Regions from separate parts of the Comamonas sp. E6 genome, predicted to be linked through region 4. Evidence: predicted binding sites of a transcription regulator. Region 4 holds the regulator's gene; each other region holds the start of a gene.
What was found. The regulator FNR, encoded in region 4, switches genes on or off when oxygen is low (the NO sensors DNR and NnrR bind a similar motif). The targets are predictions, from matches to a motif close to TTGATNNNNATCAA.

Region 1 (5,117 bases), on a different contig from region 4:
GCATGAAGCTTGAAAACTGGCCACCCGCTGGCCTGGAAAAGCGTTAATTGCTACAATAAAAGACTTTGCTGGAGTTGATCCGGCAAAGTCCAAGTGCCTCGGGCAGTACCTGATACGGCTGCCTGATTTAATTTAGAAAAGATCTCCGGATAAAAACGGGGAGCAAAGGAAAAGCACCATGCGTCACGGCAACGGCCTCCGCAAACTGAACCGCACTTCTGCACACCGCAAGGCAATGCTGCAGAACATGATGAACTCGCTGATCGAGCACGAAGCAATCAAGACCACGGTCCCCAAGGCCAAGGAACTGCGTCGCGTCATCGAGCCCATGATCACTCTGGCCAAGGTTGATACCGTGGCTAACCGCCGTCTGGCTTTCGACCGTCTGCGCGACCGCGACAGCGTGACCAAGCTGTTCAACGTGCTGGGTCCCCGCAACGCTCAGCGTCCCGGTGGCTACACACGTATCCTGAAGATGGGCTTCCGCGTGGGCGACAACGCTCCCATGGCCTATGTGGAGCTGGTCGAGCGCGCTGAAGAAGCCGCTGCAGCAGCTGAATAAGCCAGGGCAGGCTGCAAAGCCTGCTACAATTTGGAAATACCGCGCGATGGAGCAGTCTGGTAGCTCGTTGGGCTCATAACCCAAAGGTCGGAGGTTCAAATCCTTCTCGCGCAACCAAATTGAAAAGGTCACGACAATGTCGTGACCTTTTTTTTGTCCATTTTCCATTGAAGGGCGGCAGCGCTGGTATCAGCCCGTCATCCCTCCCGGCGCTGTGCCCGAGCGCCGGCTCAAATGCTCGCGCACCCGGCTGGCGATCACCTGGGCGATTTCCGGGCTCAGCACCTCGCTGATATGCAGTACCTCGGTGTAGTGCAGATAGAGCAGGCCGCGCAAGGTCCTGAATGCCGTCTCATGTTCGGCACCGCAGATGCCGGCATCGTTGGCCAGCACGCGTTCGACGGCACCGGGGTCGAGCAGCCGGATCTTGCAGATAGCAGCCTGATGCAGTATCGCTAGATCTATTTCTTCAAGGCGGCTTTCCCATTCATCGGGCAGGAATCGGTTCGCTGGCATTTAGAGTGTCTCTCCTGCTGAATCCATGGGCATGTGCCCAATGCTTGAATACTGGCATGTACGAGGTCTTGCCATCGGTTTTGCTTCTGCAAGTCTTGCCGTCGATCAAACTTTGGCAACGTAAAAGTCGGCCTGGAGTCGAAGCCATGCGGCACTGCATCATGATGCCAGTCTGTGACCCGAGCGCCAATGTCCGTCGGGGACTCCTGGCTTTTGCTGAGCTGAGGTATGGTGTCTCGATGCGCTGCAGGTAAAGAAAAGGACTTCTATGTTCGAGAAGATCGTCTCGATGTTCCGTTACTTCAAATCGGTCGTTCCATTTCGGGTCGTGCCTGCACTGATTTCCACCCTGGTTCTGACCGGTCTGCTGCTGACGCCGGTGCCTGCGGGACTGGACAGCAAGGCCTGGCAACTGGTGGCCATCTTTCTGACGACCATCGTGGCGATCATCCTCAAGGTCATGCCCATAGGCGTGATGGCATTGATGGCGATTGTCATCGTGTCGCTGTCTCAGGTGACCTCTAGTTCGTCCAAAGGTGCGATCACGGATGCGCTGAGCAGCTTTGCGAATCCCCTGATCTGGCTGATCGTGGTGGCGGTTCTGATCTCGCGCGGTCTCAAGAAGACGGGGCTCGGCAACCGCATCGGATTGCTGTTCATTGCGCTGATGGGCAAGCGCACCATAGGCATAGGTTACGGACTCGCGATCTGTGAGCTGGTACTGGCCCCGTTCACACCCAGCAACACGGCACGCGGTGGCGGCATCGTGCACCCGATCATGAAGTCCATCGCCAACGCCTTTGAATCGGACCCGGCCAAGGGAACGCAAGGCAAGGTCGGGACCTATCTGGCGCTGGTCAACTACCATTCCAATCCGATCACCTCGGCCATGTTCCTGACCGCGACGGCGCCCAATCCTCTGGTCGTGGACTTGGTGGCCAAGGCCACGGGTCAGTCCCTGCACCTGAGCTGGACAAGTTGGGCTCTGTACATGCTGCTGCCAGGGCTGCTGTGTCTGCTGTTGATGCCGCTGGCGATCTATCTGCTGTCGCCACCCGAACTCAAGGCCACGCCCAATGCCGTGGAGTATGCGCGTGCCGAAATGGCCCGCATGGGCCCGCTGTCGGGCAAGGAGCGCGTGATGCTCGGCACCTTCGGCGTGATGCTGCTGCTATGGGCGAATGTGCCGCAAATGCTGTTCGGCCCGGCGTTCACGCTGGACCCGACCGTGGTGGCTTTTCTCGGTTTGTTCGCCCTGATCATCACGGGGACCATCGATTGGGATGATGTGCTGTCCGAGAAAAGCGCCTGGGACACCCTGATCTGGTTCGGTTCCCTGGTCATGCTGGCCGAGCAGCTCAACAAGCTCGGTGTGGTCGCCTGGTTTGCCGAGGGCTTGAAGAGCGCCATCGTCGCCAGCGGCCTGGACTGGCTGCCCGTGGCCGCCATTCTGGTGGGCGTTTTCGTCTTCTCGCACTATCTGTTCGCCAGCACCACGGCCCATATCAGCGCCATGATGCTGGCCTTTCTGACCGTGGGGGCGCAGCTGATCCCAGCTGACTACGTCGTCCCCTTCATGCTGATGATGACGGCCGGCTCGGCCATCATGATGACGCTGACGCACTACGCGACCGGCACCTCGCCCATCATCTTCGGCAGCGGCTATGTGACCCTGGGTGTCTGGTGGCGCGTGGGGGCTGCGATGTGCGTGCTGGAGCTGCTAATCTTCGCTGTCGTCGGCAGCGTCTGGTGGAAGCTGCTGGGGCTGTGGTGAGCTGCGCTGTCAGCTGCTCGTGCGCAGGGGCTCGCCCAGCGACAGCATGAGCCGGTTGGCCCAGTTGAAGAAGGCCGTGCCGTGAAGCGCATCGGAGATGGCTGCATCGTCGAGACCGGCGGCGCGCAGCGCATCGATATGACTGGACTCCAGTGCGGGCGGCGTCTGCGTCAAGGCCACGGCGGCGGCAACGATGGCATTCCAGCGCGAGCCCAGGTCGGTGCCCGGACCTTCATCGAGCAGGCGCTGCACATCGGCGGCGCGGTGCGAGAAATGCGTGGCAAAGCGCGCATGTACCGAAGCGCAGTAGATGCAGCCGTTGGTGCGTGAGGTTGCAGCTGCTGCCAGTTCGCGCTCGGCGCGCGGCAGGCCGGCGTCGGGGTTGTAGAAGATGTCCTTGTCGGTACGAGTGCGTGCTCCCAGCGTGTCGGGGTCGCGCGCCAGCAGCCGGAAATAGGGTGAACGCGCGCGCGCTGCGTCCACCAGGCCCGCATGGTGGCGCTCGCTCAGCTCGCTCTCCTGCAGCGGAGCTATCCATGGCTGCCAGTCGAGCTGTTCCTGGGTGAAGACCTGAGGGGAGGTGTTGTGCGTGGTGGTCATGGCTGGGCTTGCAGGGCGAGGGTGGACGATGCCGTGGTGACTGCTGCTCGTGCGCCAAGCACGCGCAGCCCCGCCACGAGGCGGATCTGGAAGGACAGAAAAGAGGCGAGCTGGGACAGGATGACGATATCGGTCTCGCTCCAGCCGGCCTGCTGCAGCGCCAGCAAGGCCTGGGCACTCGCATCGCGTGGGTGGTAGGCCAGCAGATGGGCATGCGCCAGCGCGGCGCTCATGCGCGGGCCCAGCAAAGCCGCATGGGCCGGGTCCACGGCGTAGCTGGGGCCGCTCTGGTCCTCGCGGCTCAAGGGGCCGGCCGGATAGATCCCGTAGGGGCCGTGCGGACCGCTGCCGGCCTGCAGGCTGGCAGCGCGCCCGCGCACCACTTCCGAGCTCACGGCACCGGCCAGATCGGCATCTTCGACCGCCAGGGCGCGTGTGTAGAAGGCCGTGCTGCGGGGCTCGCCATGCAGGCCTGCCGTGAAGGCGGCCAGCGTCAGGCGCTCGCGCAGCGAGACGGTTCCTGAGATGGGCTCTGCGGGGGTGAATAGGGCGGCAAAACTCTGCTGGGCCTGGGTGCGCGCCTCGCTGCGATGGCGGCGCACCTGATCCAGCGTGCTGCCGGCAGCGATATCGGCGAGATGGTCGATTACATCTTCGGGAAAGCGGGTCTGTGCGGTGTTGCTCATGGTCATGCAGCTTGAAGCAGTTCGGTCCGGACTAGGGGGTGGGAAGCGCCGGTGGGGGCCTCGTCGTGGCGCCAGCCCAGAGCTGGTGCCACGACGGCTGCCGTCAGCTCGATGGAGCGCAGAATGGCCTGGTGCGGCGGGTCGATGGAGTGAACCTGGAACACGATGTCGGTGGCTTGCGTCAGCGCCGTGTCGGCGCGCAGCGAGGCGATCACCTCCTCGGGTGTTCCCACATGCACGTCGTAGGCTTCAATGAGCTGCTGCAGCGGCGCCTGCGGATCGACGCGCGTTGCCCATTGCGTGGACGCGGATGAAGCCAGGGCCGCATGACGCTGGGCCGCGCGGCGCAGACCAGCCTCGGCCCATTGCAGTGCCTGGGCGCGCTGGTCGGAAACCAGCAGGGTGCGCGAAGCCAGGATGCGCGGTGCGCGTCCTGCGGGCAGGGCCGCGAGATAGGCTTCGATGATGGGGTTCTGTATCTCGGACAGCGTGGCGCGGGGGCGGCCTTCGGGTCGGGGCTGTGTGCGCGAGAGCATCAAGCCGTCCCCGTTGGCACCGGCGCGTGCACCGCCCTCGACCGAGAACGTGGCCTGCCAGACGCGCTCCAGCAACTGCGGGGCTGCGGGGTACAGGCGCACGCCGCCTGCCAGCTCGCGCCCGGCCCAGGCATCCCTCAGCACGGCGAAATTGCGCGCAAAGACTGCGCCGCGCTCGCTGCCTGTGACGCCGAAGGCCTCGAAGGACTCCGCCGTGCCGCCTGTGCCCAGGCCCACCTCGAGGCGGCCGTTCGAGAGCAGGTCCAGCACGGCCGCATCCTCGGCCACGCGCAGCGCGTTTTCCAGCGGCAGCGTGACCACGCCCGTGCCCAGGCGGATGCGCCGCGTGCGGGCCGCCACATGCGAGAGAAAGACAAAGGGTGAGGGCAGGCCGCCCTCGCTTTCGTGGAAATGATGCTGGGCGATCCAGGCCGAGTCGAAGC
Region 2 (5,117 bases), on a different contig from region 4:
CGCGGCACGGTGACCGTGGATGGCCGGCCCTCGCGCGAAGTCATCAGCGGCGAGCTGGCGGCGAGTCAGGTGGGCATGCTGTTCCAGCAGGGTGCGCTGTATTCGGCCTTCAACGTGCTCGACAACATCGCATTTGCGCTGCGTGAGCAGGGCACCTTGCCCGATGCCGTGGTGCGCGATGCGGCCATGGTCAAGCTGCAGATGGTGGGCCTCAAGCCCGAGCATGCCTCGCGCATGCCTGCGGACCTGTCGGGCGGCATGATCAAGCGTGTGGCGCTGGCGCGCGCGCTGATGATGGATCCGCCGCTGCTGCTGCTCGACGAACCCACAGCGGGGCTGGACCCCAAGGGCTCGGACGAGTTCTGCGAGCTGCTGCGCGATATTCATGCAGAGCTGGGCCTGACCGTGATCATGGTCACCCACGATCTGGATACGCTGTTCGCGCTGTCCACACGAGTGGCCGTGCTGGCCGAGAAAAAAGTGCTGTTCACCGGAGCTCCGCGCGACGTGGCCCGGATCAAGCACCCGTTTATTGAACATTTCTTCCAGGGAGAGCGTGGCCGCCGTGCCATGGCCCCGGTGCAAGGCGGCGTGGCCGCAGAGGAAAGCTGATGGAAAACAAGTCCCATGCCATGGCTGCCGGCATCTTCGTGCTGGTGGTGGCGACCCTGCTGGCAGGGCTGGCCGTCTGGCTGACGCGCGACAACCGCGAATACCAGCTCTATGAAATGTCCACCAAGGACGGAGTCAGCGGCCTGCAGCCCCAGGCCACGGTGCGCTACAAGGGCGTGCCCGTGGGCAAGGTGGTGCGCATCGGTTTTGATCCGCAGATTTCCGGCAATGTGCTGATTCGCATTGCCGTGGGCGAGGACACGCCGGTCACGCCGGCCACCTACGCCCAGCTCGGCTATCAGGGAGTGACGGGGCTGGCCCATATCCAGCTCGACGATGACAGCAAGTCTTCGCAACCGCTCAAGCCCGGGCCCAGCGGCCTGCCGCGCCTGCCCATGAAATCATCGCCGCTGAACATGCTGGCCGACCAGGGGCCGGTGCTGCTGGAGCGGGTTGACGAAATTTCACGCCGCCTCAATTCCATGCTGGGTGAGGACAACCAGAAGCGGGTGAGCGTGGCGCTCGACAATATCGCTGCCGCATCCGGCGGGATCAAGGATCTGGCCGAGACCATGAACAAGACGGCCAAGGACTTTCCACAGATCACGGCAGATGCGCACCAGACCCTGCAGTCCCTTACCAAGGCCGGCAATGCCGCCACGGGCGTGGCGACCGATCTGCAACAGACCGTGCGCAAGGTCAATGCCCCCGACGGCCCGCTGCAGCAGATTGCCGAGGGCACGCAGGCCCTGTCGCAGGCGGCCGAGTCGCTGGGGCGCAGCACCTTGCCGCGCATGAACGGCGCGGCTGACGATGTCTCGCGCGCCGCGCGCACCATGGGCGCGGCCGCGGGCCGCTTCAATGACAACCCGCAATCCGTCATCTACGGCCAGGGAATGGGCTTGCCAGGTCCCGGCGAGCCAGGGTTCGTGGCGCCGGCCAAGTGAAGCCGCAACAAGGACACGACTTGCGCAAATTCGGATCAGGCAGGCTGTTTTTCGATGGAAATGCCTGCTGCCCAGCCTGGCTGGCCTAAGTCCCAAAGGAATCAATATGGCAGACACAAAGACTTCATTCACCGGCCGCGGAGCATGGCGATTGCTGGGCGCTTCTTCCCTGGTACTGGCGCTCGCCGCCTGCTCGGGCCTGCCCACGGCGCCCACGCAGCCGGTGCGCTATGACCTGGGCGTGGCCGACCTGGCCGCGCCGGCCGCCAACGCAGCCGCCCCTTTGGTGGCGCCGGTGCCTCTGGTGCTGGCCGAAGTCCAGGCTCCGGGCCTGCCCGAGGGCCTGACGGCCATGTTCTACCGTCTGAACTACAGCGACAGCCAGCAACTGCGTGCCTACCAGAACGCGCGCTGGAGCCTGCCTCCCGCCCAGATGGTGGAGCAGCGCCTGCGCATGCGTCTGGGGCTGGAGCGCCCCGTGCTTTCGGGCAAGGACAATGTCCGCCCCCTGTTGGCCGACAAGCGCTCGATTGCGCAGCTGCGCGTGACGGTGGACGAGTTCAACCAGGTCTTCGACAACGCCAGCAACAGCCGTGCGCTGCTGCGCCTGAGCGCCAGCCTGATCGGTGTCGGCGAGAGTGCAGGCAACCAGTTGCTGGGCCAGAAGGTGTTCACGGTCGAGGTTCCGGCTGCCTCGGCCGACGCAGCCGGCGGTGCCCAGGCCATGGCACGCGCGGTGGATGAGGCGGCTGTCCAGCTCAGCCGCTGGTTGCAGGGTTACGGGCGCTAGGGCCTGACCAGTCCCAGGCATTTCCGCTCCCAAAGCCCTGCCATGCAGGGCTTTGTTGATTCCGGGCAAGTCCTGGTTACTTGCGGGCAGCTGCTTTGCTGATGTGGGTCAATGGCCGGGCCGGGCCTTGTTCTTAAGCTGCCAGTTCCTCAACCTCGCACAAGGAACTGCCATGGCCAGCCTCGAATGGAATGCCGCTCTCATCCTGGATTTTCCCGTCATGGACGCGGTGCATGAAGAGTTCGTCACCCTGCTGGCCCAGGTGGAAGCTGCGGGCGACGAGCAGCTGTGCGCGCTCTGGGACGAGCTGATTGCCCATACCCAGCAGCACTTCGATCAGGAAGACCGCTGGATGCAGACCACGGGCTTTGCCACGGGCAACTGCCACAGCCAGCAGCACAAGGTGGTGCTGGCCGTGCTGCGCGAGGGGGCGGTCAAGGGCGGGCAGGGCGATCTGGCCACGATCCGCCATATGGCGGCCGAGCTGGGTCCGTGGTTCAGCCACCATGCGCAGAACATGGATGCCGCCCTGGCCCTGCATATGCGCCGCGCGGGCTTTGACCTGGTGACCGGCGCGGTGCTGGTGCCCGAGGCTTTGCCTGCAGAGCCGATCACCGGCTGTGGTGGTGCCTGTGGTGAAACTGAAAAAATGGAAGTGGTAACTGCCTGAAACTGGCACGCGCTAAGGAGAGAGACAGCGAGCAAGCTCCGCCGCGCAGCAAAGCTGCCGTCCCCCTTGGGGGAAGCGGCGCAGCCGCTCAGGGGGAGTATTTTTTGGGTTAAGGGTATATCGCCGGGGAGGCCAGGATGGGGAAGATCTTGATCAGTCCGCCGGCCATCACCTCGATGGCCAGCGCGGCCAGAATCAGTCCCATGAGCCGGGTCATCACATTGATGCCGGTCTTGCCCAGTACGCGGGCAATCGGGTGGGCCAATGAAAAGCACACCATGATGGCTGCGGCCACCACCACGCCGTAACCGACCAGCGCCACATGCTGCCAGATGGTGCGCGCCTGATCGGCATAGATCACCACGGTGGACATGGCGGCAGGCCCGGTCAGCAGCGGAATGGTCAGCGGCACGACGGCAATGCTGTTGCCCTCGGCGGCCTTTTCGACGCCGGCTGCCAGCGTGGCATTGTTGGGGCGGTCTTCGGCGGGACGGGCGTTGAGCATGTTCATCGCGCTGATCAGCAGCAGCAGACCGCCGCCGACCTGAAAGCTTTGCAGCGAGATATTGAAGAACTGCAGAATCTGCAGCCCCAGCAGGGCGCAGACCGCAATCACGCAGAAGGCGGCAAAGGCGGCGGTGCGAATCGTCTGCCAGCGCTGCTCGGCGTCGAAGCCGGCCGTGTAGTGGATGAAGAACGGGACGATGGCCAGCGGGTTGATGATGGCGACCAGGGTGATCAACGGCTTGATATCCATTACAGCTCGCCTCCTGGCATGGGGGGCTTCTTGCGACTGTCGGCCTTTTGTGGGGCTGAGATAGCTTGCATCAACACTCCTGTGAAAAAATGGCCGAATCATCGACGCGGCATCAGCCATTACAGCATTGCTGGCGGCCGCGTCGCGGATTTCCCTTTTGAACCATGTTAAGGAGCTTCGCAATGGGCAGCTTTGTTGAACTGACAGCCGTGGATGGCGCAAAAACCCCGGCTTATGTGGCCATGCCCGAGGGCCAGGCACGCGGTGCCATTGTGGTGCTGCAGGAGATCTTCGGCGTGAACTCGCATATCCGCTCCGTGGCAGACCGCTACGCAGCCCAGGGCTATGTGGCCGTGGCGCCCGCCATGTTTGCCCGCGTCAAGCCCGATGTGGAGCTGGGTTACAGCGAAGAAGACATGAAGGCCGGCTTTGCGCTCAAGACCGCGGTAGAAGCCCTACCCGAGCCGGGCGCGCTGCGCGATGTGGAAGCTGCCGTGGCCCATGCGGCGACTCTGGTGCCTGGCGGCAAGATCGGCGTGGTGGGCTTTTGCTGGGGCGGCCTCATGACCTGGCGCTCGGCCTGCAATCTGGCCAGCGTCTCGGCTGCAGTCTGCTATTACGGTGGCGGCATGACGGGCGAGCTGGAAGCCAGCCGTCAGGCGCTGTGCCCGGTGCTGGCCCACTTCGGCAGCAAGGATCATTACATCTCACTGGAGTCCGTCGAAGCCTTCAAGAAGGCCCAGCCCAAGGTGGAAGTCCATATCTACGAAGCCGACCATGGCTTCAACTGCGATCAGCGCGGCTCCTACAACGAAGCCGCTGCAGCGTTGGCAGGTGAGCGCACTCTGGCCTTCTTCGCCCAGCATCTGGGTTGATATAAAAACAATAGCTGCTTGTGCTTTATATATAAGCGCAAGCAGCTGTTTTTATCTAAAGCCCGTTGCCGCTGGGCGGTCCCCCATCAGAGACATCAAGCAAGCGCCGCCGCGCAGCGAGGATGTCGTCCCCCTTGGGGGAAGGCGCGGAAGCGCCTCAGGGGGTCATTCTTTTTCTTCGCTTTCCAGATAGCGTCGGCGCCAGAAATAGGCCACCAGCACCACGGTGATGAACACCATGGCCACCAGCGCCCAGATGAAGCCGTCCTTTTTGTGCACGAACGGGATGAACTCGAAGTTCATGCCGAAGATGCCGGCAATCAGGTTCAGAGGCAGAAAGATGGCCGTCACCGTGGTCAGCGTGCGCATGATGTCGTTGGCGCGGTTGCTCTGAGCCGAAAAGTGCATCTGCACGGCGGTCTCGGCGCTTTGCTCCATGCGGTGAATGTGGTGGGTCACGCGCTCT
Region 3 (5,117 bases), on a different contig from region 4:
GCATGTGCATGCTGGCCGGCATGACCATGGTGGGCCGTCTTGCCAGGCCCGAAAACCGGGCAGGCATGTTGTCTACCTATCAGACCATCGGTTTGCTTGGCTCCATGTTGCCCATGATGGCAGTGGGCTGGATTGCCGACCACTGGAGCATCAAGCTGGCCGTGAGCCTGTTTGCCTGCTTTGTCATGCTGTTGGCTACCCTGCTGGGCTTGGCATTTGCGCGTCATCCGCGCATGCAAGGGGTTGCGGATTAGCGCATGGCTTGCATAGAGTTTCTGTAAATCACAGAAGAAAACACTTATTAATCAAATGTCACAAATTCGGACAAATTTGTCCTACAGGGATGCGGGAAAAGTTCGTATCCGAGCCAAAATGGTGGCTCGTTACAGTTGACCGTCATGTTTTTGCAAGCATTAAGGGAGAAATCGATATGACCACTATGTTCAAGCGTTCCGCTCAAGTTCTGGCCATTACCGCCTTGGCCTTTGGCTTGGCTGCCTGCGGCAAGTCCGACGACAACAAGACCGCTGGCCAGAAGCTCGATTCCGCCATTTCCCAGACCGAGAAGGCTGCGGAAAATGCTGGCAGCAAGATTGAAGAAGGTACGGCCAAGGCCGGCGATGCAGCTGCCGATGCATTGGCCAAGGCCGGTGAAGCTACCGGTGCCGCCATGGAAAAGGCTGGCAACAAGATGGAGGAAGGTGCTGCCAAGGCGGGTGCTGCCCTCGATGACGCTGGCATCACCGCTGCCGTCAAGACCGATTTCATCAAGGCCCCGGAAATCAGCGCTCTGCAGATCAATGTGGATACCAAGGGCGGCGTAGTGACCTTGACCGGCAACGTGCCCAGCGAAGCCGTCAAGACCCAGGCCGGCGATATCGCCAAGGCTGCCAAGGGCGTGACCTCGGTCAACAACAATCTGACCGTGAAGGCTGGCTGATACTCCTGGGCCGGCCACCTCGCATGAAGCCAGAGCGCGCAAGCCCTCTGGCTTTTTTGTGGCTGCATGGCACTAAGATCAGGGCATGACCCAAGCCGACCACAAGCTTTCCACCCATCTGATCCATCATCCCTACAAGCCTCCCACGGACTTCGAAGGCCCGCAGCTTGCCGTGCACAAGGCCTCGACCGTGTACTTCGAGAATGTGCAGGCCATGCGCGAGCGCCGCTGGCTGGACAAGAGCAGCTACACCTACGGTCTGCATGGCACGCCAACGACCTACGCCCTGGAAGAACGTCTGGCATCGCTGGAGGGCGGTCTGCAATGCCTGCTGGTACCCAGCGGTCTGGCCGCGATTGCCACGGTGTCGCTGGCGCTGCTCAGGACGGGCGACGAGGTGCTGGTGCCCGATAACGCATACGGTCCCAACAAGACGCTGACCGAGGGCGAGCTGGCCCATTTCGGCATTCGCCATCAGTACTACGACCCCATGTGCGTCGAAGACCTGGCGGCCAAGATTACTCCGGCCACCAAGCTGGTCTGGCTGGAGGCTCCTGGCTCGGTAACCATGGAGTTCCCCGATCTCGTCGAGCAGGTGCGCCTGTGCCGGGCCAGGGGCGTGACCATGGTGCTGGACAACACCTGGGGCGCGGGTCTGGCTTTCCGTCCCTTCGACCTGCTGGGCGATGGCAGCCTGGGCGTCGATGTCACGGTCCATGCCCTGACCAAATACCCCAGCGGCGGCGGTGATGTGCTGATGGGCAGCATCATCACGCGCAACCAGCCCCTGCATATGCGCATCAAGCTCGCGCACATGCGCCTGGGTCTGGGCGTGAGCGGCAACGACGCCGAAGCCGTGTTGCGCAGCCTGCCCAGCATCGGCCTGCGCTATCACGCACAGGATCGCTCGGCACGCCAGCTGGCGCAGTGGCTGGCCACCCAGAGTGCTGTGGCGCAGGTCTTGCACCCCGCGATGCCTGACGCGCCGGGCCATGCTTGCTGGAAGCAGCTGTGCGGACAAGGGCAGGGCCAGGATGGCGTGGCCGCCGGTCTGTTCAGCGTGGTCATCGACGAGCGCTTCGACCAGGCAGCCGTCGATCGCTTCTGTGACAGCCTGAGCCTGTTCAAGCTGGGCTACAGCTGGGGCGGGCCTGTGAGCTTGGTCGTGCCCTATGAGCTGCCCGAGATGCGCAGCCGTGCCACACCCCATATCAAGGCGGGCACCGTGGTGCGCTTTGCCATCGGCCTTGAGGATACGAGCGATCTGCAGGCCGACCTGGCCCAGGCTCTGCTCAAGGCCTTTGGTTGAAGCTATTTAAATAGGAGCTAGCAGCGCTTGTCGAGAAGCGATTTCAATGCTTTTATTGACTGAAGTCAACAAAAGCCGGGCGCTATAAGCTCTTGTTTTCATAGTGAAATGCGGAGGCCGGCATGCGGGCTTTCCGCAATGCAGATTCAAGGTTGAGCGGGTAACTTGTTCCTGTCAGCTGCCGCCACCGAGGCGCGGTACGGGCGACAAGGAGGGTCTCGCATGCAAGCTTCCCCTGTTTCCGAGGTCAAGGCCGAGTCCGGCAATCTGCAGATTCTGCAACTGCGCTGGAGCGAGCCCTGGCAATGGCTGCTGCTGGGCCTGGGCGATGTGCGTCGCGCACCAATGATTGCGTTGTTCTACGGCCTGTGCTTCTGGGGCATGGCACGTCTGATGGCCTGGGTGTTTCGCTCCAGCCCTGAATATCTGATGTCCATGGCCAGCGGCTGTCTGCTGATCGGCCCCTTCCTGGCCATGGGCCTGTACTACGTCAACCAGCAGCTGGAGCAGGGCAAGCCCGTGCTGCTGTCGCAGTCCTTGACCTGCTGGGACAAGCATCTGGCCAGCATGGGCATGCTGGTCATGGTGCTGATGGTGCTGGAGATGCTCTGGGGGCGCGCCGCCATGGTGGTGTTCGCCATCTCGTTTGACACCGGCATGCCCAGTACGGCAACCCTGCTGCAGACCCTGCTGCGGCCCGAGAACTGGGAGTTCCTGCTGGGCTACACCGCAGTTGGCGGGATATTTGCAGCCTTGGTGTTTGCCAGCATGGTGGTTTCACTGCCCGCCATTCTCGATCTGGATACCGATGCCTTGACGGCCTGCATCACCAGCATGCGCGTGGTGGGTGCCAACACGGGTGTGATGTTGCTGTGGGGGTTGATCATCACCATGTTGATCGCGGCCTCGCTGCTCTTCTACAGTGCAGGTCTGATCGTCGTCGGGCCGCTGCTGGGTTGTACCAGCTGGCATGCCTATAAAGCCAGCGTCCGCGCCGAAAGCAAGGGGGACCCTGCTTGAGGCGCAATGAGGGGGATGTCATGGAGTTCTGGAACTGGTTGAAAAAAGTCTTTACGCCCCAGCCAGGCTCTTCGGGCCACAGCACCGATTCGCCGCTGACCTGGACTTCGGCGAGCAGCCGCGAGGACGGCCGCGCCGTCTTCAACGACAGCTATTTTTGCGGCTCGGGCAGCAACGAGAGTGCCTGCAGCTCGGACGGCGGCGACTCTGGCGGTGATGGTGGAGGCAGCGGCGACTGAGGCCGTGCGGCCGTCGCTTATTTCAGCAATGGCCTGAGCTTGGGCCAGACATTGGCCAGCATCTGTGGCTGAGCCTGGGCATTGGGGTGAATGCGGTCGCTCTGAAACCATCGCTCGGCGTCTGCCGCATCGCCGATGCCCGACAGCAGAAACGGCACCAGCGGCAGCTTTTGCGCGTCGGCAATGCTCCTGAACATCTCGGCAAACTGCTCGGTATATGCCGCTCCATAGTTGGGCGGCACCTGCATGCCCACCAGCAGCACCTGGGTCCCGGCCTCCCTGGCGGCCTTGATCATGACTTCCAGATTCTGCTGCGTGCTCTGCAGCGCCAGGCCGCGCAAGGCATCGTTGCCGCCCAGCTCAAGAATCAGGATGCCCGGCTCATGCTGTCTGAGCAGCGACGCCAGGCGCGCTCTGCCGCCGGCCGTGGTCTCGCCGCTGATGCTGGCATTGACCACCTTGCGCGGATTCTTTTCGTCATTCATGCGCTGCTGCAGCAACTGCACCCAGCCCTTGCCGCGCGTCAGGCCGTATTCTGCGCTCAGAGAATCGCCAAGCACCAGCACCGGGCCGGGTTTCGCGCCGGGAGCGGCCTTGGCCGGCTCCTTGCTCCTGGCAGGCGATGAGGCCGCTGCCGCACCGCAAGCCCCTGAAATGGCGAGCGTCAGAGCAACAGCGATACAGTGACGGCGCTGCAGCGCAAAGTGCTGGCTGCGACTCTTGACGTTTTTGCTATCCAATTGATTCATGTCCACAACTCTTGCCATTCCTTTGATTGCCGTTGAGCAACTGTCCAAATCGGTGAGCGATTCCACAGGCGTGCTGGATATTTTGCGGGATATCAATCTGAGTTTCACGGCCGGCGAAACCGTTGCCATTGTGGGTGCCTCCGGCTCGGGTAAAAGCACTTTGCTGTCGATTCTGGCCGGCCTCGATACCCCCAGCCGCGGCACGGTCCGTTTGCTGGGCCAGGATCTGTTTGCACTTAGCGAGGACGACAGGGCGGCGGTGCGGGCACAGAAGATGGGCTTTGTCTTCCAGAGCTTTCAGTTGCTGGGCAATCTCACGGCGCTGGAAAACGTCATGCTGCCGCTGGAGCTGGCGGGTCAGCGCGATGCGAGAGCAAGAGCTTCGCAGATGCTGGAGCGCGTGGGCCTGGGCCAGCGTCTCAATCACTATCCCCGGCTGATGTCGGGCGGCGAGCAGCAGCGAGTGGCCCTGGCGCGTGCTTTTGTGGTGGAGCCGGCCGTGCTGCTGGCCGACGAGCCCACCGGCAGCCTGGACTTCGCCACGGGCCAGACCATCATGGAGCTGATGTTTGCGCTCAACCGCGAGCGCGGCACGACTCTGATTCTGGTTACGCATGACCGCGAGATTGCGGCGCAATGTGATCGAAGCATCACCATAGAAGCCGGGCGCTCTGTCTGAAAAACCAAAAGGCCTGTGTGATCACAGGCCTTTTTGGGGATCTGGCGCTTATCAAATAAGCGCTTGCAGTTATCAAATCAGTAGATTCTGAGCTCAAGCCTCAGATGCGCGCGACTTCCAGTCCGGCCCTGCGCTCTGCGGCGCGGCAGGCGGCTGCGGTAAACAGCACGTCGGTCGAGGA
Region 4 (5,117 bases):
GTCTTACCCAGCAACAGGCTCAGCACGGAGACATTGACACCATGTACGCCAAAGGTGGCGCCCCCCGTATCCGCGAGCAGATGCAAACTCAGATCACGAGCCTGCGCCAGTTTGACGACTTGCTGTGCAACCAGCATATCCGTCGTTGTCCGCGCCTTCTCGGGGTTGACAGGCAACAAGGCCTGCACGTCATCAAATACGGAAACCGCGCCCAGAAACCTGGACTGCACGCCCAAAATACTGTTGCGCCAGGCATGCGCATCGTTCTCGGGGGGGGCAGGAGCGGGTTGAGGGTCTTCGGCCGGAGGCGCTGCCGCAGCTTCCAGATCGCTTCTCGATAGATCGACCTGAACTGCCTTGAGCTTCAGGGTCCTGAGTGTCTGCAACTGCTCGTCATTGACAATCTTGAAGCTGCTGACGGGAAACGGATGGCGCAACCAGCCAGTCTCCAGATGGACATACATGCCGATACGCAGTTGTCCGATATCAATAGCAACGAAACGATTCACTTTGGGCGCTACACACAAGATGAGACATTATTCCGCAGTTCCATGACTGCTCAAGCATGACTAGGGTCTGTTGGGATGCAAACAGCGTCAACAACCCCCTCTTGTGTGACTTATCGGCACCAAAGACTGGGTTTGTAGACCAGGTCCATCCACAAAGCCCAACTCGCAACGCCAATCAGCATCAGACCTGCAACTCTGGTGCCCCACCTGGCCCGCAATGCATTGACATGCGACTGCCCCAGTTGCCACAGCCAGGGCCCCGCCAGCAACCACAGTGCACCACCAACGGCAAAGGCTGCCATGGACAAAGCACCTTGCCAGGCGCCGCCACTCAAGGCCGCCACCAACACCGCCGAATACAGCAAACCACAAGGCATCAGTGCCCAGGCAAAGCCCGCTGCCAGACTGCCGCCCGGCGCGGTGACCCAGGGCTGAACCCTGGCCCAGACGGAACGCCCCGCCCGCTCCAGCCAGGCTGGCTGCCTCGCCTGCACCACCATGGCCAGCCCCCAGGCCATGACCGCCACATGCATCAGCGTCCAAAGTCTCTGCAATGCCGTTGTCTGACTGGTCAGCCAGGCCAGACTTTCCATGGCCACGGCCGCGATCCCGCCCAGCAGGGCATAGGCAGCGATGCGCCCCAGATGAAACAGGCTGGTACGCAGCCATTGGCGTTTTTGCAGGCCGAGCACGACAACTGGCTGCCCGCCGCCGACAGGCTTCGCTGCTGTGACCACACTGCAGGGGGCAGCGCACATCACAAGACAATGGGGCCCACCCACGAGCCCCATGATCAAAGCAGTCCAGACCAGCGAAAACAACATGCGCTAGATGATGCGCGAAAAGCGGGCGCGGTTCCGGTCGGCCTGCAAATATCGGTCAAACAACATGGCTACTCCGCGCACAAAAAACCAGCCCAGACCAGTGACCTTGAAGCCCTCGACGGACAGCTCGACCAAGCCGTTGCGCTGCATCTCTGCCAGCGCATCCAGCTCCGCAGCGAAGTACTCGCGGAAATTGATAAGCCAGGCCTGCTCCATGGGCTCATACAGGACGGAACCCTGGCACATGATGGACATGATGACGGCTCTGCGCACCAGATCGTCACGCGAAAGCGCCAGTCCGCGCTGCACGGGCAACATGCCTCCATCGACGGCATCGTAATACTCTTCAAGAGTCTTGACGTTCTGGCTGTAGGTCGCACCCACCTTACCGATAGCCGATACGCCCAGTGCAATCAGGTCGCAATCAGGCTGGGTGCTGTAGCCCTGAAAATTGCGATGCAGGCGCCCCTGGCGCTTGGCAATGGCCAGAGAGTCGTCAGGCAGCGCAAAGTGGTCCATGCCTACATAGACATAGCCGCCATCCATGAATGCATCAATTGCGCCGGAGAGCATGTTCAGCTTGTCCTGTCCCATAGGCAGGTCTGCCGATTCGATACGCCTTTGCGGCTTGAAACGCTCGGGCAGATGCGCATAGGCATACAGTGCAATGCGATCGGGGCGCAGCTCATTGACCTGTGCCAGCGTGCGCGCAAAAGACTCGGGCGTCTGCCTGGGCAGCCCGTAGATCAGGTCCACATTGATGGAGACAAAGCCCAGGCGGCGCGCCTCGGCCACCAACGAAAAGACTTGCTCGGCGGGCTGCTCGCGGTGCACCGCTTTCTGCACCGCGGGATCAAAGTCCTGCACGCCAAAGCTCAGGCGATTGAACCCCATGTCCCTGAGAGCTCTCAGCCGCTCGTTGCTGACGGTGCGCGGATCGACCTCGATGGAGTACTCGCCCGCGGGATCCAGCTTGAAATGTTCACGCATCAAAACCATCAGCTGCTGCAACTCGGCATCGCTGAAGAAGGTCGGTGTGCCTCCGCCCAGATGCAGCTGGCTTACGAGCTGACCTTTGCCGCAATGCTCGGTATGCATGGCCAGCTCGCGGCTCAGGTAGTCCAGATACTCGGCAGCCTTCTCGTGATGCTTGGTCACGATCTTGTTGCAGGCGCAGTAATAGCAAAGCGACTCACAGAACGGCACATGCACATAAACGGACAGGGGCAAAGCGCGCGAGCCAGAATGCGTCTTGCGCTGCTTGAGTGCCAGTATGTAGTCGTCTGCACCAAAAGCCTCAACAAAACGGTCGGCTGTTGGGAACGATGTGTAGCGTGGGCCGGGGATATCAAAGCGGCTCAGCAACTCAGGCGTGACTGCGGTCATAACTGGGAGTTAGGGTGCGCCCACACTCTGTATAGAGCAGATTTCAATGGAAATCAGATCCTGAAAATCATGCCCAAAATAGGCAAAAGCGCATGTTTTTGAACGAATACAGGCAATGTGCCCCAAGGCAATCACCCTGTCCTTGATGAAAATCAAGAGACCTCAAGGCAAGTGCTGCGACAATTTGATCCATCTCATCTTCAACCACGAGGTCAATGACCAGCGCGACTCTCCACTCTGTGTCTGTCTGCGCCGTTGCAAAAAGCCCATGAATCTTCAGACCATCAAAGCATCCTGCTCCAACTGCAATCTGCGTGAACTGTGCATGCCCATGGGCCTGGACGATGAACAAATGGAGCGCATTGACGAGATTGTGGCCACGCGCCGCAAGGTCAAGCGCGGCGGGCTGCTGTTTCGCAATGGCGAAGAGTTCACCTCTCTGTATGCCATTCGAACCGGCTTCTTCAAGACCAGCGTGGCCACCGAAGACGGACGTGATCAGGTCACAGGCTTTCAGATGGCTGGCGAAATCATTGGTCTGGACGGCATCGTCAACGACCACCACACTTGTGATGCCGTGGCCCTGGAAGACGCCGAGGTCTGCGTCATGCCGTTTGACAAACTGGAGCAGCTCTCGCGCGAGGTCACTGCCCTGCAGAACCATGTGCACAAGGTCATGAGCCGCGAAATCGTGCGCGAGCATGGCGTGATGCTGCTGCTGGGCAGCATGCGTGCCGAAGAGCGCCTGGCGGCCTTTGTGTTGAACCTGGTCCAGCGCCTGTCGGCACGCGGCTTTTCCAAGTCGGAGCTGGTGCTGCGCATGACGCGCGAAGAAATCGGCAGTTACCTGGGCCTCAAGCTCGAGACCGTGAGCCGCACTTTCTCCAAATTTGCAGAGGAAGGTATTGTGGAAGTCAAGCAGCGCCACCTGCGCATCCTGGATACCGAGGCGCTCAAACGCATCGTCAACAGCCAGCAATGCCAGAACTGAACCGAGTCGACAGACACTCTCAAGACAAAGCCCGCGGACAGCGGGCTTTTTTGTCTGTGCGAATTAATCGGGCAGAGGCTCGGAAACGATGCCGCCATTGAGATCGCTGACGGAGCGACCCAGCATCACCGTCATCGCACCTCCGATCAGGGTCACGACCCAGAAGGCAAAAAAAGCGACCGTATAGATGGCTTGGCGCGACCAGTCCAGGGGGGAGCCCAGCCAGTGCACATCCAGCGGGTCCACAAAGGCGAAAACCACCATCTCCATGATTGCCGCCGCCAGAAAGGCCGGCCAGACAATCCACATCCAGCGTCGAGCATCCATCCTGATTCTCCTTGGGCTGTGGGCTTGGTCATATTTTGCACAACAGTGGTGACCGTTCATGCAGGACTGCGGGCATGCACCGTGGCGGGAAACCCTGAATTACTCTCTTTTCAGTAGCGCCTTGCGCAATCCGAATATCAAAAAACCATTTACTTCTACATTAACGTTAGACGGTGCATGCGCAACACGCTCTGATTTTGATATCGGCAACAAAAAAGGCCGCAAAAGCGACCTTGGCGGAGCAAGCGCCGGAGCGCTCAGCGATCCAGCGGATGATCCTTGGCTGGCGTGGCCGCATGATTGCGGCCGGTGACTGCTGGGGCCAGGCTTTTTTCACTTTCGCTCAGGCGCTGGTTGATTTCCATGCCATGGCGGTAGTAGTCAGGGTCAATCACGGGATCGGGCCTGCTCAGTGCGATGTATGCGGTGACAAAGCCGGCAATCACCACGATCACCGGGCCGGCGATGATGAGCCAGACATGGGCAAACTTCCACCAGGGCTTGCCGTCCTCGGGGTGGATGATCTTGGCCGTTTGCGAGACCTTGGCTTGTGCTGCCGACATGATGAAACCTCTTTCCAAAATTCTGACCACCCGAGCACACATGGCAGGGTGGCATAAATTGTTGCCGATTGGCGGTGCCCTTATCCGGCCTCCGTGATGGCTCACGAAGACCGGCAAGACCTGGCATTAACGCGGCACCAGGAACACCGTCTTCTCGGAAATACGCCCTGCTCCGGCAGTCACTGCATCCACATTGAAGTGTACGGGGTGCGAGCCGGGAGTTGCCGAGCCATACGGAATCTGCAGCCGCACCGCAATGCCGCGTGTCTCTGCCGGGCCAACGCTCACTTCCTGCTCGGATGCGACTTCCAGATTCTCCAGGCCCACGGCGCTGATACGGTAGCGCTGCTCGGACTCGGTGGCGTTCATGATCTGCAGACGGTAGACGTTCTCCAGCTTGCCGCCCGCCACGATGCGCGAAAGCGCAGCACGGTCGCGAATCACGTCGACCTTGAGCGGCTCGCGCAGCACCAGACTGGCGATCATGGCGGCGCTGAGGGCCACCAGCACGGCCGAG

Region 1: the regulator FNR is predicted to act here: its motif matches at 1,174-1,187, upstream of CSE6_RS11305 (DASS family sodium-coupled anion symporter).
Region 2: the regulator FNR is predicted to act here: its motif matches at 2,448-2,461, upstream of CSE6_RS23065 (hemerythrin domain-containing protein).
Region 3: the regulator FNR is predicted to act here: its motif matches at 2,305-2,318, upstream of CSE6_RS09110 (DUF2189 domain-containing protein).

Annotation. Positions count from the first base shown of each region.
Region 1 covers NZ_BBXH01000012.1:65,394-70,510, reverse strand. Annotated here, with positions in the region: gene rpoA (DNA-directed RNA polymerase subunit alpha) at 1-47, shown strand, start outside; gene rplQ (50S ribosomal protein L17) at 179-562, shown strand; tRNA gene CSE6_RS11315 (tRNA-Met) at 603-679, shown strand; gene CSE6_RS11310 (hypothetical protein) at 752-1,078, opposite strand; gene CSE6_RS11305 (DASS family sodium-coupled anion symporter) at 1,347-2,852, shown strand; gene CSE6_RS11300 (alkylhydroperoxidase domain protein) at 2,862-3,452, opposite strand; gene CSE6_RS11295 (CMD domain protein) at 3,449-4,144, opposite strand; gene CSE6_RS11290 (putative FMN-dependent luciferase-like monooxygenase) at 4,141-5,117, opposite strand, start outside.
Region 2 covers NZ_BBXH01000032.1:10,248-15,364, reverse strand. Annotated here, with positions in the region: gene CSE6_RS23080 (ABC transporter ATP-binding protein) at 1-612, shown strand, start outside; gene CSE6_RS23075 (MlaD family protein) at 612-1,559, shown strand; gene CSE6_RS23070 (ABC-type transport auxiliary lipoprotein family protein) at 1,666-2,349, shown strand; gene CSE6_RS23065 (hemerythrin domain-containing protein) at 2,522-3,019, shown strand; gene CSE6_RS23060 (MarC family protein) at 3,129-3,776, opposite strand; gene CSE6_RS23055 (dienelactone hydrolase family protein) at 3,959-4,651, shown strand; gene CSE6_RS23050 (magnesium transporter CorA family protein) at 4,817-5,117, opposite strand, start outside.
Region 3 covers NZ_BBXH01000009.1:180,666-185,782, reverse strand. Annotated here, with positions in the region: gene CSE6_RS09125 (MFS transporter) at 1-254, shown strand, start outside; gene CSE6_RS09120 (BON domain-containing protein) at 431-940, shown strand; gene CSE6_RS09115 (PLP-dependent transferase) at 1,026-2,249, shown strand; gene CSE6_RS09110 (DUF2189 domain-containing protein) at 2,472-3,269, shown strand; gene CSE6_RS09105 (hypothetical protein) at 3,290-3,508, shown strand; gene CSE6_RS09100 (arylesterase) at 3,526-4,257, opposite strand; gene CSE6_RS09095 (ABC transporter ATP-binding protein) at 4,256-4,936, shown strand; gene sstT (serine/threonine transporter SstT) at 5,037-5,117, opposite strand, start outside.
Region 4 covers NZ_BBXH01000015.1:132,701-137,817, forward strand. Annotated here, with positions in the region: gene CSE6_RS14450 (HD-GYP domain-containing protein) at 1-509, opposite strand, end outside; gene CSE6_RS14455 (sulfite exporter TauE/SafE family protein) at 620-1,333, opposite strand; gene hemN (oxygen-independent coproporphyrinogen III oxidase) at 1,337-2,719, opposite strand; gene fnr (fumarate/nitrate reduction transcriptional regulator Fnr) at 2,988-3,710, shown strand; gene CSE6_RS14470 (hypothetical protein) at 3,774-4,037, opposite strand; gene CSE6_RS14475 (FixH family protein) at 4,295-4,600, opposite strand; gene ccoG (cytochrome c oxidase accessory protein CcoG) at 4,727-5,117, opposite strand, start outside.